DNA from 4 places in the Desulfofundulus luciae genome. Region 1 is predicted to be linked to each of the others. Evidence: riboswitches for the same ligand, from Rfam matches in the RefSeq annotation. Region 1 holds a riboswitch; each other region holds the start of a gene.
The links. Region 1 has a riboswitch for cyclic di-GMP ahead of J2Z49_RS05725 (ATP-binding protein). Riboswitches for the same ligand answer to the same signal wherever they lie in the genome.

Region 1 (3,556 bases):
AAAGAAAAAATCGCCCGCACGGGGCTTGTGGGGGCAGCCCTGGCTTTAACCGGCAGCACTATTGTGGGTGTGGGTGATTTTCAGATCGGCGGGCAGGCTTTTTTGGGAGACATCCTGGCTTTTGCCGGGGCTATTTTTATTGCCGGCTATGTATTGATCGGGCGCGGCTTGCGGCACCGCCTGTCACTATTCCCGTACATTTTTGTTGTTTACGGGGTCAGTACCGTGACTTTGTTCCTGGGTGCGCTGCTGGCCGGCTTGTCCTTTTTTCCTTACCCGCCTTCCACATGGCTGTGGTTTTTCCTCCTGGCCCTGGTGCCCACCATTTTCGGGCATACCATTTTCAACTGGGCCCTGCGTTATGTCAAGGCTGCCGTGGTCTCAGTGAGCATACTCGGCGAGCCGGTGGGGGCAACCATTCTGGCTTATATTATTTTTCACCAGGTGCCTTCACCCTTACAGCTTGCGGGCGGGGCGATTATTATCACGGGCCTGTCCATTTTTATCCGGGCGGCAGCGGAAAAATAGCTTGTTCCATTTTGCGGCTGTGGGGGGGCGTTCTGTGAATGGGTTTCATTTATTATCCACCAGAGCGGGCTGGGTTGGTACTGCCTGGGGTAGGCAGGGGCTGCTGGTCCTGACATTTCCCCGGCCCAGCCGGGAGGAAGCCCTGGCTGCTCTGATGGATGAAGTAATACCCGCAGAAGTCAATCAAGGAAGTGGGCCTGCATTAAAAAGGTGGCCCGTGGCTTTTCTGGAAGAAAGGCTGAACCAATACTTCCAGGGCCGGCCGGTTTCCTTTACGGATATTCCCGTGGATCTTTCCTGGTGCACCCCTTTTGTGGCCCGGGTGCTGGATTTTGTACGGCACATCGGGTACGGTGAATTATGGTCGTACCAGCAGGTGGCGGCAGCCGTCGGCAGCCCCCGGGCCGCCCGGGCCGTGGGCGGGGCTTTGGGGACCAACCGGGTTCCACTGGTTATTCCCTGCCACCGGGTAATCCGCCGGGATGGATCGCCCGGCGGTTTTGGCGGCGGCCTGCCTCTAAAACTGCAGCTATTGCAACTCGAAGGCGTGCGACCCGGCCCCACCGGGCGATACCAATTGACAAATGACTCTGTTTGCGTTAATATAAGTAATGCGCCGGGTAGTCAAATGAGATAACAGAAAAGTGCTGGTGTGGCTCAGGGGTAGAGCAGCGCACTCGTAATGCGCAGGTCGTCGGTTCGAATCCGACCACCAGCTCCAAAAAGCTAGACGCCGCAAGGGTTTGCGGCGTTTATTGTTTATTATATTACATTGTCTTGCTTCTTTCAGAAGGGAAAATAAAAATGGATATCGTATATTAACTTTTGGGTGCAGGTATCTTGTCCGCAGACATGGCTTTGGTACCGGTGGTTATGAATTTTGTCTACAAGGATTATTCCTCTCTGCTCCTTCTGGTTGCTGGCGGAGCACGTCATGTCCGTTCTTATCCACACGGGCCTGTTTTTGTATTTTCTCTCATCATATTTCCCATACCTAACAGTTCTTCAGGGGCTGAATTTTTCGCTGGTGGAAAATTTTCTGTGTTCTGGCGGTGTTGAATCAGCCTTTTAACTGTTAAATTAAAAACTTTATTGTCTTTATTGTGTTAAAGGCAAACCACTCGAAAGGGTGGGGCGCAAAGCCATGGGTCTGCAGCCCTAAAGGGTATGACTGCCAGGCTGCCGCGATAAAGGTATTGATTGTTTTCTTTTTAATGGTGTTTTGTTGCGGCAGCCTGGTCAGGCTGCCGTTCCTGCTTATAAAAAAGTATGTTTACCCATTTGGGGTATAGAGGTCGACTCTAACAGAGCCAATGGCTGGGACATTTGCTGGCAGTATTGTGGCAATTGAAAGGGCATGGGGCCGGGAGGGGCTGAAAGGCAGAAGGGTGGTGAAAAAATGCAACGGTGTCTTGAATGCGCAAAGAAAGAACCGGACCGTCCTTGTGTGGAGTGCCAGTATTTTGTCCAGCTAAGCCCCCTTCGGCGGGTGCCTTCGCCGCCTGTCCGGGTGTTACTGGAAGATGAGCATGGCAGGCAGTATCCGGCTCACATCCTGGTGTTAAATACCACGGAGTTTGGGCTGGAAACGGAAGCTCCTGTTCCGGGGCGGTATGTAATCAGGCTGCAGGAAAACTTGTGGGTCGAGGTGGCCGGGGTACCGTTCAAAGGGAAAAATAACGTCCACGTTTTTGATATCCTGTGTGTCCACCGGAAGCAGGGGACTGCCCGTCGTCTTAGCAGGGAGGAGTATCAGTTGCTGGCCGGAAGCGCCGGCGAGCTAATACAGGAGATTTCCCGGCACTTGCCGGAGCACCTTCAGGACCTGGTCAGGGAGAAACTGCTGGCTGAGGTGGAGAAATCCGAACTAATTAACGCTCTCAGGGTGGGGAAGGTGATGAAATATGAAGGAGGGCGCTTCCGCTACCTTTCAGGCCAGGCTGACCTGGACCTGCCTATGGAAGAAGCGGAAAAACTGATGCGCCAGGCTATCCGCCAGGCCGAACACCGCCGCGAGGTGATCATTAGCGCTGACGGGCAAAAGGTGTTTGACCTTCACGGCGTGCCCTTCGACCACAGGAGCGGTGGACTGCTGGCCTTTGACATCACCGAGGTGATTGAAAAGGAGAGAAAGATGCACCAGCAGGAGATGCAGGCTTACCGGGAGGCCATAGCGGCGGTAACGGGGGGCCGGTTATACCTGGTGAATAGTGGAGAAATGGAAAAAGTGATCTCAGAAGGGACGGAACTGGCCAGGGGTGAGGTCCGGCAGACCCATGACATTCCGGAAGCCCGCCGGGCAATGCGGGAAGCCTTGCCTGTTCTCGACAGCCGCAGGCAGCACGCGATTGCCTTGTGCTTGACAGAGGCGCTGGCCAATGCTCTCAAACATGCAGGGGGCGGTTGCTGGCAAGCCAGGCAGTCAGGGGACACCGTCAGGATTATCGTTCAGGACCGGGGTCCGGGAATCAAAACCAGCGAATTGGCCCGGGCAACGTGATGCAACATTATTCAACCAAGAATTCCCTGGGGTGTGGATTTACCCTGATGCTCTACTATGCGGACCACCTCTACCTTAATACAGGACCGTCAGGTACCGCCCTGGCCCTGGACTTCGGCATTAAAACCGGACAAGACCAATGAAAGAGGGGGTGATTTTGTTGCTGAAAGTAGATGTTTACGTTGACCGGGGGGTGTGCCGGCTGGTGCTGAACGGTGAATTGGACGTGGAAACGGTAGCGCAGTTGCAAGAAGTTGTTGGGAAAGTGGGAGAACACACGCTGGAAGTTGACCTGTCGGGCGTTTCTTTCGTTGATTCCACCGGTTTGAAAAGTTTGCTGGACATTAGCAACGACTGGCGGCAAAAAGGGGGCCAGATGCTGATTTTGAGGCCGCAACCTGATGTGGCGGAGGTGATGCGGCTGGTAGGGTTGGACAGGCTCCTGGCGCAAAACACCGCTCCGGGCGGAGAAGAGAGGTAGGAGCAGGATGGGAGAAGTGATTACAGTGAATGGAAAAATACTAAGAG
Region 2 (3,556 bases), on a different contig from region 1:
AAAATCCTGGCCGGCCTGGACATTGCCGAAAAGCGCCTCCCCCAGGACGGCCGGTTTCAGGTTAAGTACGGAGAACAGGAAATAGATGTGAGGGTATCCACCCTGCCTACGGTCCACGGGGAAAAGGTGGTCCTGCGTTTGCTGCTTAAAAGCGGGCGAATCCTGCCCATTGACCGGCTGGGATTCCACCGCTACAACCTGGAGCGTTTTGCAGAGGTAATCCATCGCACATCCGGCATGATCCTGGTCACCGGGCCCACCGGCAGCGGCAAGACCACCACCCTGTACGCGGTACTGGCCCAGTTGAATTCCCCGGAGCGCAATATTGTGACCATAGGGGACCCGGTGGAGTACCTTCTGCGGGGGATCAACCAGACCCAGATCAACGTGAAAGCCGGGCTTACCTTTGCCGCCGGCCTGCGCTCCATCCTCCGCCAGGACCCGGACATCATCATGGTGGGCGAAATAAGGGACGGGGAGACGGCCCAGATCGCGGTGAGGGCGGCCACCACCGGCCACCTGGTGCTCAGCAGCCTGCACACCAACGACGCCGCGGGTGCCCTGACCCGCCTTATCGATATGGGGGTGGAGCCCTTCCTGGTGGCCTCCTCGGTGGTGGGCGTGGTTTCCCAGCGGCTGGTGCGCCTGCTCTGTCCCCGCTGCAGGGAGCCCTACCAGCTCCCGGAAGACGCGCCGGAGAGGATTTTTATGGGCCTGCCGCCCGATGATCCGGTGACCCTTTACCGGGCCGCCGGCTGCCACCACTGCAACCACACCGGTTACCGGGGGCGGACGAGCATCCAGGAGGTGCTGCCCGTGACCCGGGCCATCAGGGAGCTGGTAAATAAAAAAGCTTCTGCCGATGTGATCAAAGAAAAGGCGGTGGCCGAGGGAATGGTTACCCTGAAAGAAGATGGAATAGACAAGGCCCGGCAGGGGATCACCTCCATAGCGGAAGTGATGCGCGTGGCCTATAACGAGTGGTGACGGAAAAGGAAGGTGTTGCGGCGGAATGCATGCCGATGAACTTTTAAAGCTAGCCTTCGAGCTGAAAGCTTCCGATGTCCACCTTACTGTGGGCCGCCCGCCCGTCTTTCGGGTTCACGGGAAGCTTTTTGCCGCCGACGAGCTGGACGCCCGGGCCGTGCCGTGGGTGGAGGATCTGCCCGTCCTCACCGCCGGGGATACCGAGGCCCTGGCCCGCCAGCTGATCCCCGGGGACCGGTTCCAGCAGTTCATGCAGGTGGGCGAAAGCGACCTGTCTTACGCCATCCCGGGAGTGGGCCGCTTCCGCGTGAACGCCTTCAAGCAGCGCGGCACGGTGGCCCTGGCCATCCGCCTCATCCCGGAGCGCATCCCCACCTTCGATGAACTGGGCCTGCCCGAGGTGGTGGCCCACCTGGCCAGGCGGCCCCGGGGCCTGGTGCTGGTTACCGGGCCCACGGGCAGCGGCAAGTCCACCACCCTGGCGGCCATGATCGACCTCATCAACAGCGAAAGCCGCCTGCACATCATCACCCTGGAAGACCCCATCGAGTACGTCCACCGGCACAAGAAGAGCCTGGTCAACCAGCGGGAAATCGGCCGGGACTCCCTTTCTTTTGCTGCCGCCCTGCGCGCGGCCCTGCGGGAAGACCCCGACGTCATCCTGGTGGGGGAGATGCGGGACCTGGAAACCATTGCCACGGCCATCACCGCCGCCGAAACCGGTCACCTGGTGCTGGCCACCCTGCACACCACCAGCGCGGCCCAGACCATCGACCGCATCATCGACGTTTTCCCGCCCCACCAGCAGCAACAGGTCCGGCTGCAGCTGGCCAACGCCCTGGAAGGAGTGATTGCCCAGCAGTTGCTGCCCCGCAGGGACCGCCCCGGCCGGGTGGCGGCACTGGAAATCCTGGTGGCCACGCCGGCCATCCGCAACCTCATCAGGGAGGGGAAGACCCACCAGATTATCTCCCACCTGCAGACCGGGGCCAGGTACGGCATGCAGACCCTGGATATGGCTTTAAGAAACCTCGTCCGTACAGGGGTGATCGGCAGGGAAGAGGCCCTGGCCCGGGCGGCCGATGCCGAAAATTTGTTAAAAATGATTTAAAACAACAAGCTGGTTATTGACTGGCAGAGCGGCTCCCGCTAAGATAAGTTTTAGGAAGAGTGCGGCAAAGCGAAAAGAGGCAAACCTGCCGAAAGGCAGGGGCGCAAAGCCGCGGGCCTAAAGCGGTGCGAGCCGCCAGGGCAGCCGGGCTGCCGAACTTTCCGGCACGTACTTCCAGGCGCGTCGCCTGGATTTTTATTTCCGGGAGGTGGTGAGGGGAGCTTTGCCCGTCTATGCCTATCGGGCCCGGGATTTAACCGGCAGGGTGGTTTCCGGCCGGCTGGAAGCTGGCGGTCCGAGGGAGGCGGCCAGGATACTGCAGGGCCAGCAGCTCATCCCCGTGCAGATCCGGGCCGTGCGGGGGGGCGTCAGCCTGACTTTGCGGCTGCCTTCATTCCGGCGTGGGGTCAGGCTGAGGGAGCTGGCCCTCTTCTGCCGCGAGCTCTCCACCCTGGTCAGCGCCGGCGTGCCCCTGGTGGGTGCCATGCGCATCCTGGAGCTGCAGGTGGAGGGCCGGGTGCTCAAAGAGGTGGTGCGCGGGGTGACCGGCCGCCTGGAGCAGGGACACTCTCTAGCCGAATCCTTCGGCGCCTACCCGTTGGTCTTCCCCGAGATCTTCATCAGCATGGTGGAGGCCGGGGAAGTGGGTGGTGTGCTAGACGAGGTGCTGGAGAGCCTGGCCGGCCATTTTGAAAGGGAACACGAGGTGAGGGAAAAGGTGAAGTCGGCCCTCACCTACCCCACCATGGTACTGGGCTTTGCCGTGGTCATCCTCACCTTCGTGCTCACTTTCGTACTGCCCCCCATCATCAACACCATCCAGAACCTGGGTGTGCCCCTGCCCCTGCCCACCCGGGTGGTGATGGGAGCCAGCCGCCTGGTGGGGCGCTACTGGTACCTTCTCCCGCTGTTTCCGCTGGCGGCGGCTTTCGGCTTTCAGCGCCTGCGGGCCTCGCCCCGGGGCCGGGAGATCTGGGACCGCCTGGTCCTGAAAATGCCCGTATTCGGGCCGGTGCTGAAAAAAATAATCATTGCCCGCTTCGCCCGTACCCTGGCCGCCATGCTCAAAGGCGGGGTGCCCATCATCCAGGCCCTGGAAGTGGTAAAGAAAACCGCCGGCAACCAGGTGGTGGCGGGCGGCGTGGCCAGGGCGCAGGAGAGCGTGCGGGAGGGGCAGGGCCTGGCCGGTCCCCTGGAAGAGAGCGGCATCTTCCCCCCGCTGGTCATCCGCATGATTGCCGTGGGGGAAGAAACCGGCAGCCTGGACGCGCTGCTGGTCCGCATCGGCGCCTTTTACGACCAGGAAGTGAACATCACCGTGGGCCGCCTCTCCAGCGTGCTGGAGCCGGTGCTGATTGTCTTCCTGGGCGGCATAGTGGGGTTCATCGTCCTTTCGGTGCTCCTGCCCATGTTTACCAGCATGATGCAGGGGCTGGGGAAGTAGGGCGGTGGTTTCAA
Region 3 (3,556 bases), on a different contig from region 1:
AGAGTCCTTCTCTTTTTAACCTTTGGCTATTTCGGCAATCTCTTTTTTCAACGCCACGAAGCAACGTAGCAGTTCCAGGGATGCCTGTGCCAATTCTTCGGCTGCTTCTGCCCGGGCTTCTCTCACCAGAGCAGCGCCGACAGTATGAACCAGGCGGTGAGGCTCGTCTATAACCCGCCAGGCAGGCAAGTGGCCGAACTGGCTGCCGCCCTCACCTATATACCAGCGCCCAAAGGCGCATTCGGTATGGTCGGATAATTTTTCACCTGTTCCAACTTTGGCCACTACAGTGTTAATGAACCGGGCATGGTCGAAAAGCCTGGCTGCCAGGATATGAACCGGCGTATCCTCAGTTATCTCGACCAGGAGTTCTTCCAGAACCGGCAGGGTGGCTTCACGGATGTGACTGGCATTGGCTGTACAAGAGTCACCGAAGGCTGTTATTTGGGCAAGCCGCTGGGACGACTGGGCAAGATCCGTTGTCGTAGTGGCAACCTGATTCATGACCCGGGTTATTTCGTCGAGGGCGCTGGTTGCAAGTTCCACCTGCTTCATGCTTTCGTCTATGCTTTGTACCACAGAGGTAACCTGCCTGGAATAAACCTCAAAGGAATCCGTTACCTCTTTGCTGCTGCGGTCGGCTGACTCTGATAATTGACCCACTTCTGCAGTTAATTCTTTCACAGTCCCTACCGCATCCTTCGTTTTTCCCGCGAGCTTCCTTACTTCTTCAGCTACTACGGCAAAACCACGCCCGTGTTCGCCAGCCCGGGCAGCTTCTATAGCAGCGTTCAGTGCCAGGAGGTTGGTCTGTTCTGCAATCTCCGCAACTTCTTCGCCAATCTGGTTGACCTGATTAAAACGCTGGCTTACTTCATTCAGCTGGTCTCTCATGTACTGTATACCGGTAGCCACAACTTTTAAAAGCCTGTCCATCTCCGCCATCGCCGAGCGATTGGCCTCTGCCAGCTGTTTCATTTGGTGATGAGCGGCAGCCGATTCTTCCACGGAAGCATTGACTTCCTCGATAGTGGCAGAGAGTTCTTGGGAACCCGATGCCTGAACCTCCGCCTCGCGGGCCGCTTCATCTGCCTTCAAGCGGCTCCACAGGGCCAGGAGATCTGTGTGTGCCATAATGAAACGACCTACGCTAAGCCCAAAAAGCAAATCACCCGAATTGAAGGTATTGGATGTACCCGGCTCACTTTTCTTTCTGAAGAACAGCAACTTAACCCCACCCTTTCCTTTTCGTGAACGTTTAAATTTTGGAATAAAAATTAGTCGTAAATTCTCGTTCGTAGAGGCTCAAATCAGTTTCTCCCCGTCCTATCAAGCGACTAAAAACTTCCACCAAAAGTGGATCAAACTGCCCTCCGGCACAGCAGTGCATTTCCTTCAGAGCCTCTTCCCGGGATAATGGAAAAGGTCGGTAGATCCTCTCCGTGGTCATGGCGTCGAAGCTGTCGGCAACGGCTAAAATGCGCGCCCCCAGTGGTATATCTTGAGCTGCAAGTCCAGCGGGATAGCCCGTTCCATCGTATCTTTCGTGGTGGTGTAGGACCATTAGACTAATTTCTTTCATACCGGGAATGGTTGAGAGAATTTCATAACTGAAAACCGGGTGCCTTTTTATCTCCTCCCATTCCTCGGCAGTCAACTTGCTCCGCTTAAACAGTATAAAGTCGGGGATGCCTATTTTGCCTATGTCGTGCAGAAGGCCAGCTAAGTAGACGCGCTTCTGGTATTTTTCGTCCAGTCCCAACTCCCTGGCCAGCAAGAGCGCATAAAAGGCCACTCGTTGAGAATGCAGGTAGGCCGACTTAAATCGAGATTCCTGCACCCGAACCAGTACCCGAGCAGCGTAAATAAGTGTGGACCTCATGGAAACACCTCTACCAAATGGTATTAAAAAATCATAAGGAAAGTTTCTTATTAGGAATGATGGTGGCGGGTACAAGGGTGGGGAGCATAAAAAGGGGAACCCAAAAGGAGGGAACCAGAGAAGGGGAACCCCAAAAGAGATGTTTATAGGGCTAATAAATAAGGCCAGATGTAGACAGATTATCCCCCCCCCCCCCCGAACTTGCGTTCTATAAGGGATTCTTTCATACTTGCTCAAACCTCCGCCTTTTACGTTATTCCAAATTAAGAAAGCCGCAGGGAGACAAGTATACGCTTTCCTGCGGCTACCTTTCTCCCTTGCAACCCAGCCGTCATAGTTCCCCGTGGCAACCCTTTGGGGAACCTTAGACCTGTGGCTTTGCGCCCCCGGCTTTCGCCGGGTTTGCCCTCCAGGATTCGGATCGAACAAAATAGCTTTTTAACTTTTCGGCCCCACTATTCTATTTCGACGTAATTTTAGCTTACTTGACGTAAGATCGTGAAATCAGGTTCTTTCTCGAATGCCTCCAGAAGCGGAACGCACCGCTCCGAGTGCTCCCTGTATTCCCGCAGGCTTTCCTCGACTTCCCGCCTACGGGTCAGGATATCTTCGCCCAAATACCCGTAGAAGGTCATCTCCTACTACAATCTTTTCTTTGTGGCGAATCACCAACCAGATTTTATTTCCCGCCCACAGTCCCAGAACGAAAAATCCCGCCGCGCGTGACAAATGGGCGGGTACCAGGCTTCCAAGTATCAGAACCAAAGCGACAGTGGGTAGCATCGCGGAAATACGCACCAATTCTCCCTCCCAGGGTGAAGTCGATGTCGAACGCGATTTTTGGTTTTATCCTGGGCGTCTTCGCTTCTCTCATTGCAAATCTGACCTAGGAATACGCCAAAAAAAGCAGGCTGAAGTGGAAACGTTTTCTCACCCAATTTTGCCGTACCTCCCCACCCCCTGCAGGCTTCCTCACCGCAGGAAAGACTATCGTTCCCTAGGTAGTCTGCGCCTACGGCCCATACAGCAGGGAAAACATCAAGATCTACTACAACCCGCATCCGGTGAAAAAACCGCCCGAAATCAGGGCGCTGTACGAGCAAAAAATCAAAGAAATCAAGCGCCGCGAAGCGAAAGGCGAACCCGTGCCGTTCAACGAACTCGGGTACCAGTTGGAAAAGTTTTTCGTTGGGCACAGGACCGGCCCGCACGAAGAACCTTCCCTGCACCTTTCGTTCCGGCCCACCGACTATTTCATGATGCTGGTCACAGACAACATGCTGGACGAGCCAATTGTGGTCGACAACGTGAAAACTACTCTCAGGAAGCTACGCCGAAAGAGTCGACCTGATGTACAGTCCCGTACCCGAATTCGCCACCCATTTCGGAGTGGGAATCATGGTGGTGACGGCAGACGGCAAGATCATTTTCTGCGAGCGGGGGCCTACTGCTGTCGACGCCTTCGTTTTCTTCCCTTCCGTGGCTGAAGGTTCCAGCAGGCCGGTGGACGCCGGGCCGAACGGCGGGCCGGATCCCTACAGGACGGCAGTGAGAGGGCTTGCGGAAGAGCTGGACCTGGAAATTTCGCCCGACCATGTGAAGTCCCTGTCTTTCGGAGCCAACGCCGTCCTCTGCGAATATGCCTTATGCGGGGTGGTATATGTGGAACAGACC
Region 4 (3,556 bases), on a different contig from region 1:
GGCCACCGCTTTGTTCGGTCCCAGGATTTTGGTCAGCATCTGCTGAATGCGGGTCTCCAGTTCCTTTTCATACTGCCGGCGCACCTGGTATTGATCCATGGACAGGCGGGCCAGCTTGGCCCGCTCGTCGGCCAGGGCCAGGTTGTCGCTTAAGACGTTGCCCTCCATGTCAATGATGTGTACGTTTTCCGGCTTCATTCCCTGGACGCTGCCCACCACCAGATCCATAATGCCCTTTACCTGTTCGGGCTTCAATTCACCCTTGAGTTTTAAGGCTATCGAAGCAGAAGGTTCCACCTGGTTGTCCAGGAAGAGGCTTTCCCGGGGCAGCACCAGATGCACCCGGGCCTGTTCCACCTCCTCCAGGCTGGTGATGGTGCGGCGCAGTTCCTCCTGCAGCGCCCGCTGGTAGTTGACCTGCTGCTCAAAATCGGTGACACCGAACTTTTGCTGGTCGAAGAGCTCCCACCCGGCCCCCGAATCGGCCAGCACCCCCTTGCTGGCCAGTTGAATTCTGGTGCTGTACACCTGCCCCTCCGGCACGGCGATGGTTTTACCCTCGTCTTCCAGCCGGTAAGGTATTTTCATGTTTTTCAGTTCTTCGGCGATTTTGCCCGCCTGTTTGGGCTCCAAACCGGTGAAGAGGGGAGCGTATGCAGGTTGGGAGATAATAACGGCCAGGTAAATTACGGTTGCCAGCAGTCCCGCCGCAGCGGCAGCGAAAAGGACCTGCCGGGACCGGGGCAGCGCCTGCCACCGCTCCTTGATGGGGAGCAGGATCTGTTTGGGGTCCATCAATTACAACAGCTCCTTAAACCTGCATGCGCGAAATTTCCTGGTAGGCTTCTACTATTTTATTGCGCACCTCCACAGCCAGGGACATCATGATCCGGGCTTCTTCCATGGCAATGGTCACCTGATGCAGTTCCTGCACCCGGCCGGTAAGGAAGTCGAGGCCCACCCGGTCGGCCCGCACCTGGGCGTTATTCACCTCTTCCAGGGCCCGTTCAAGCATCCGGCCGAAACCGGGGGCGCCGGCAGCAGCGTCCGGTTTTGCGGGCTGACTTACCGTGGGTGCCAGGGTTAAGGGGGAGACGGGTAAAATTTGCATCTATGAGTGCCCCTTTCGTCAGCAATATGAATAATTAGCCCCTGCCTATTTCCAGAGCCCTCAGGGCCATATCCTTGGCTGCGTTCAAAACCGTGACGTTGGCCTCGTAGGCCCGGGTGGCTGCAATCATGCTGACCATCTCGTTGGCAATATTGATGTTGGGATAGGCCACGTATCCCGTATTGGGGTCGGCCAGGGGGTGGGAGGGCTCGTAAACAAGCCGGGGCGGGGAAGGATCCTCCACTACTGCCGCCACGCTCACGCCGGCGGCGTTGAAGGAGGGTTGGCCGGGCGGGGAGTCCAGGGCCTGGCGCAGTTTCTCGGCAAAGACGGGAACTTTCCGGCGGTAGGCCGGGTTCAGGGGGTCGTTGGGCCTGCCCGCCGTTTGCAGGTTGGCAATATTGTTGGCCGTAATATCCAGCCACAGCCTCGATGCTGTTAAGCCTGAGGCACTAATGCCGAATACATCTAATAGAGGCATCGCCTGTTACCTCCCCCGGATGACATAGGTTAACAGGGACAGGCGGTCGCCCAGCGCCCGGGCGGCGGCCTGGTACGTCAGGGTATTGGCGGCCAGGTTTACCATTTCCTGATCAATGTCCACGTTATTGCCGTTGTAACCCATGGTGGTGCCCTCCTCCTTCACCACCGTGGGTTCCACCCGGGCCAGCGGGACCGGAGCCCCGATATGCCTGGGGTCACTGGTAACCAGCGGCAGGACGTCCTCCCCCAGCGCCCGCCGCAGTTCCTCCGTAAAGCTGACGGAAGATTTTTTAAATCCCGGCGTATTCACATTGGCCACGTTATGGGCAATTACCCTTTGGGTTAGTGCCGCTGCATCCAGCTGCTTTTGCAGCGCCACCAGAATGGGACTGGCGAAAAGATCCAAAAAAACCACCTCCCGGCTGCCGTGATCTTCTTCGGGGGCCGCTCCCCGCAATGTACCACCTATGTAAATTATTGTTAACAAAAAACCGACCCGGAGGTCGGGAAGCATTGTCGCAACCCGGCTGCCTTAGCGAGAGTCCGCTTTAGGCCCGTGGCTTTGCGCCCCTCCCTTTCGGTGAAGTTTGCCCCTGGACAATGTGCTAAAGGTCAGGTTATTTTCTTTTGAAAGCAGGTTGACTTTGGTAACTAAGTGGTAAATTATTTGACACGTTCTCCCAAATTCCTTCTATAGAGAAGAAAAAAACACAAAAAAATAACAAAAACTTGAGTTTTTCAAAGCAAGACACGGAGTAAAACCGGAGAAAAGTGTCGAATAAAGTCGAAGAAGGAGGAAGTTCCCTTTCACCTTCGTGCCCAGGCTATAACCCTGCGTACCGCCGCGATCACGTCCCGTACATCCCCGTCACTCATGGCCGGATAAAGGGGCAGGGTGATAATCCGCTCGTACAGCTCTTCCGCGTGGAAACAGTAAAACCCGGAAAGGCTGCAGCTGTCCGGGTCCCCCAGCCAGCGGTAGTAGGGATGGCGGTACACGGGGATATAATGCACGTTTACCCCGATGTTTTCCGCCCGCAGGGCTTCGAAGACCTGGCGCCGGTCGAATTTTAGATGCTCCAGTTTTAAAGCCAGCACGTAAAGGTGCCAGGACGAACGGCCATATGGCGCCTGGTACGGGATTTCCACTTCGGGCAGGCCGGCAAAGGCTTCGTTATACATACGGGCGATCTGGCGCCGCCGCTCCAGGAAACGATCCAGCTTGCGCAGCTGGCTCAAACCCAGGGCGGCCTGGATATCCGTGAGGCGGTAGTTGAAACCAACGTCCAGCATTTCGTAGTACCAGGGGCCCTGATCCTCCACCATCAATTCCCGGTCCCGGGTGATCCCGTGGTTGCGGAAAAGCAGCAACCACTGGTACAGTTCGCCGGAATTGGTGGTCACCATTCCCCCTTCCCCGGTGGTGATGTGTTTCACCGGGTGGAAGCTGAAGACGGTCATATCGCTCAAGCAGCCGATGGGCTGCCCTTTATATTCCGCCCCCAGGGCGTGGGCGGCATCTTCGATGACCACGAGATTGTGCTTTTCAGCCAGGGCGTGAATGGCATCCAGATCACAGGGCTGTCCGGTGAAATGTACGGGAATGATCGCCTTTGTTTGCGGGGTGATCTTTTTTTCTATTTCCACCGGGTCGATATTATATGTGCGCGGATCTATGTCCGCAAACACGGGTTTCGCCCCCAGGTAGAGGGCGCAGCTGGCGCTGGCCACGAAGGTGATGGGGCTGGTGATCACTTCGTCACCCCTGCCCACACCGGCGGCAAAGCAGGCCGCGTGCAGGGCCGCCGTCCCGCTGGAGAAGGCCACGGCATAACGGGCGCCCACCCGGGCGGCAAATTGCTTTTCAAATTCGGCCAGGGTCGGGCCGGTAGTCAGCCAGTCGCCCCGCAGTACCCGGGTGACGGCCTCGATGTCGTCTTCTTCAATCCACTGCCGGGCATA

Region 2: another riboswitch for cyclic di-GMP. It lies ahead of J2Z49_RS07975 (type II secretion system F family protein); the one in region 1 lies ahead of J2Z49_RS05725 (ATP-binding protein).
Region 3: another riboswitch for cyclic di-GMP. It lies ahead of J2Z49_RS09400 (HD-GYP domain-containing protein); the one in region 1 lies ahead of J2Z49_RS05725 (ATP-binding protein).
Region 4: another riboswitch for cyclic di-GMP. It lies ahead of flgB (flagellar basal body rod protein FlgB); the one in region 1 lies ahead of J2Z49_RS05725 (ATP-binding protein).

Annotation. Positions count from the first base shown of each region.
Region 1 covers NZ_JAUSUX010000007.1:38,918-42,473, reverse strand. Annotated here, with positions in the region: gene J2Z49_RS05740 (DMT family transporter) at 1-528, shown strand, start outside; gene J2Z49_RS05735 (methylated-DNA--[protein]-cysteine S-methyltransferase) at 563-1,165, shown strand; tRNA gene J2Z49_RS05730 (tRNA-Thr) at 1,175-1,249, shown strand; cyclic di-GMP riboswitch class I at 1,630-1,715, shown strand; gene J2Z49_RS05725 (ATP-binding protein) at 2,039-3,028, shown strand; gene J2Z49_RS05720 (STAS domain-containing protein) at 3,189-3,509, shown strand; gene J2Z49_RS05715 (PP2C family protein-serine/threonine phosphatase) at 3,517-3,556, shown strand, end outside.
Region 2 covers NZ_JAUSUX010000011.1:12,423-15,978, forward strand. Annotated here, with positions in the region: gene J2Z49_RS07965 (GspE/PulE family protein) at 1-987, shown strand, start outside; gene J2Z49_RS07970 (type IV pilus twitching motility protein PilT) at 1,013-2,098, shown strand; cyclic di-GMP riboswitch class I at 2,167-2,255, shown strand; gene J2Z49_RS07975 (type II secretion system F family protein) at 2,310-3,542, shown strand.
Region 3 covers NZ_JAUSUX010000014.1:17,855-21,410, reverse strand. Annotated here, with positions in the region: gene J2Z49_RS09405 (methyl-accepting chemotaxis protein) at 16-1,227, opposite strand; gene J2Z49_RS09400 (HD-GYP domain-containing protein) at 1,259-1,882, opposite strand; cyclic di-GMP riboswitch class I at 2,198-2,299, opposite strand; partial or broken gene J2Z49_RS09395 (UPF0236 family transposase-like protein) at 3,555-3,556, opposite strand, start outside.
Region 4 covers NZ_JAUSUX010000004.1:40,119-43,674, forward strand. Annotated here, with positions in the region: gene fliF (flagellar basal-body MS-ring/collar protein FliF) at 1-795, opposite strand, end outside; gene fliE (flagellar hook-basal body complex protein FliE) at 812-1,111, opposite strand; gene flgC (flagellar basal body rod protein FlgC) at 1,146-1,592, opposite strand; gene flgB (flagellar basal body rod protein FlgB) at 1,599-2,081, opposite strand; cyclic di-GMP riboswitch class I at 2,109-2,196, opposite strand; gene pseC (UDP-4-amino-4,6-dideoxy-N-acetyl-beta-L-altrosamine transaminase) at 2,402-3,556, opposite strand, start outside.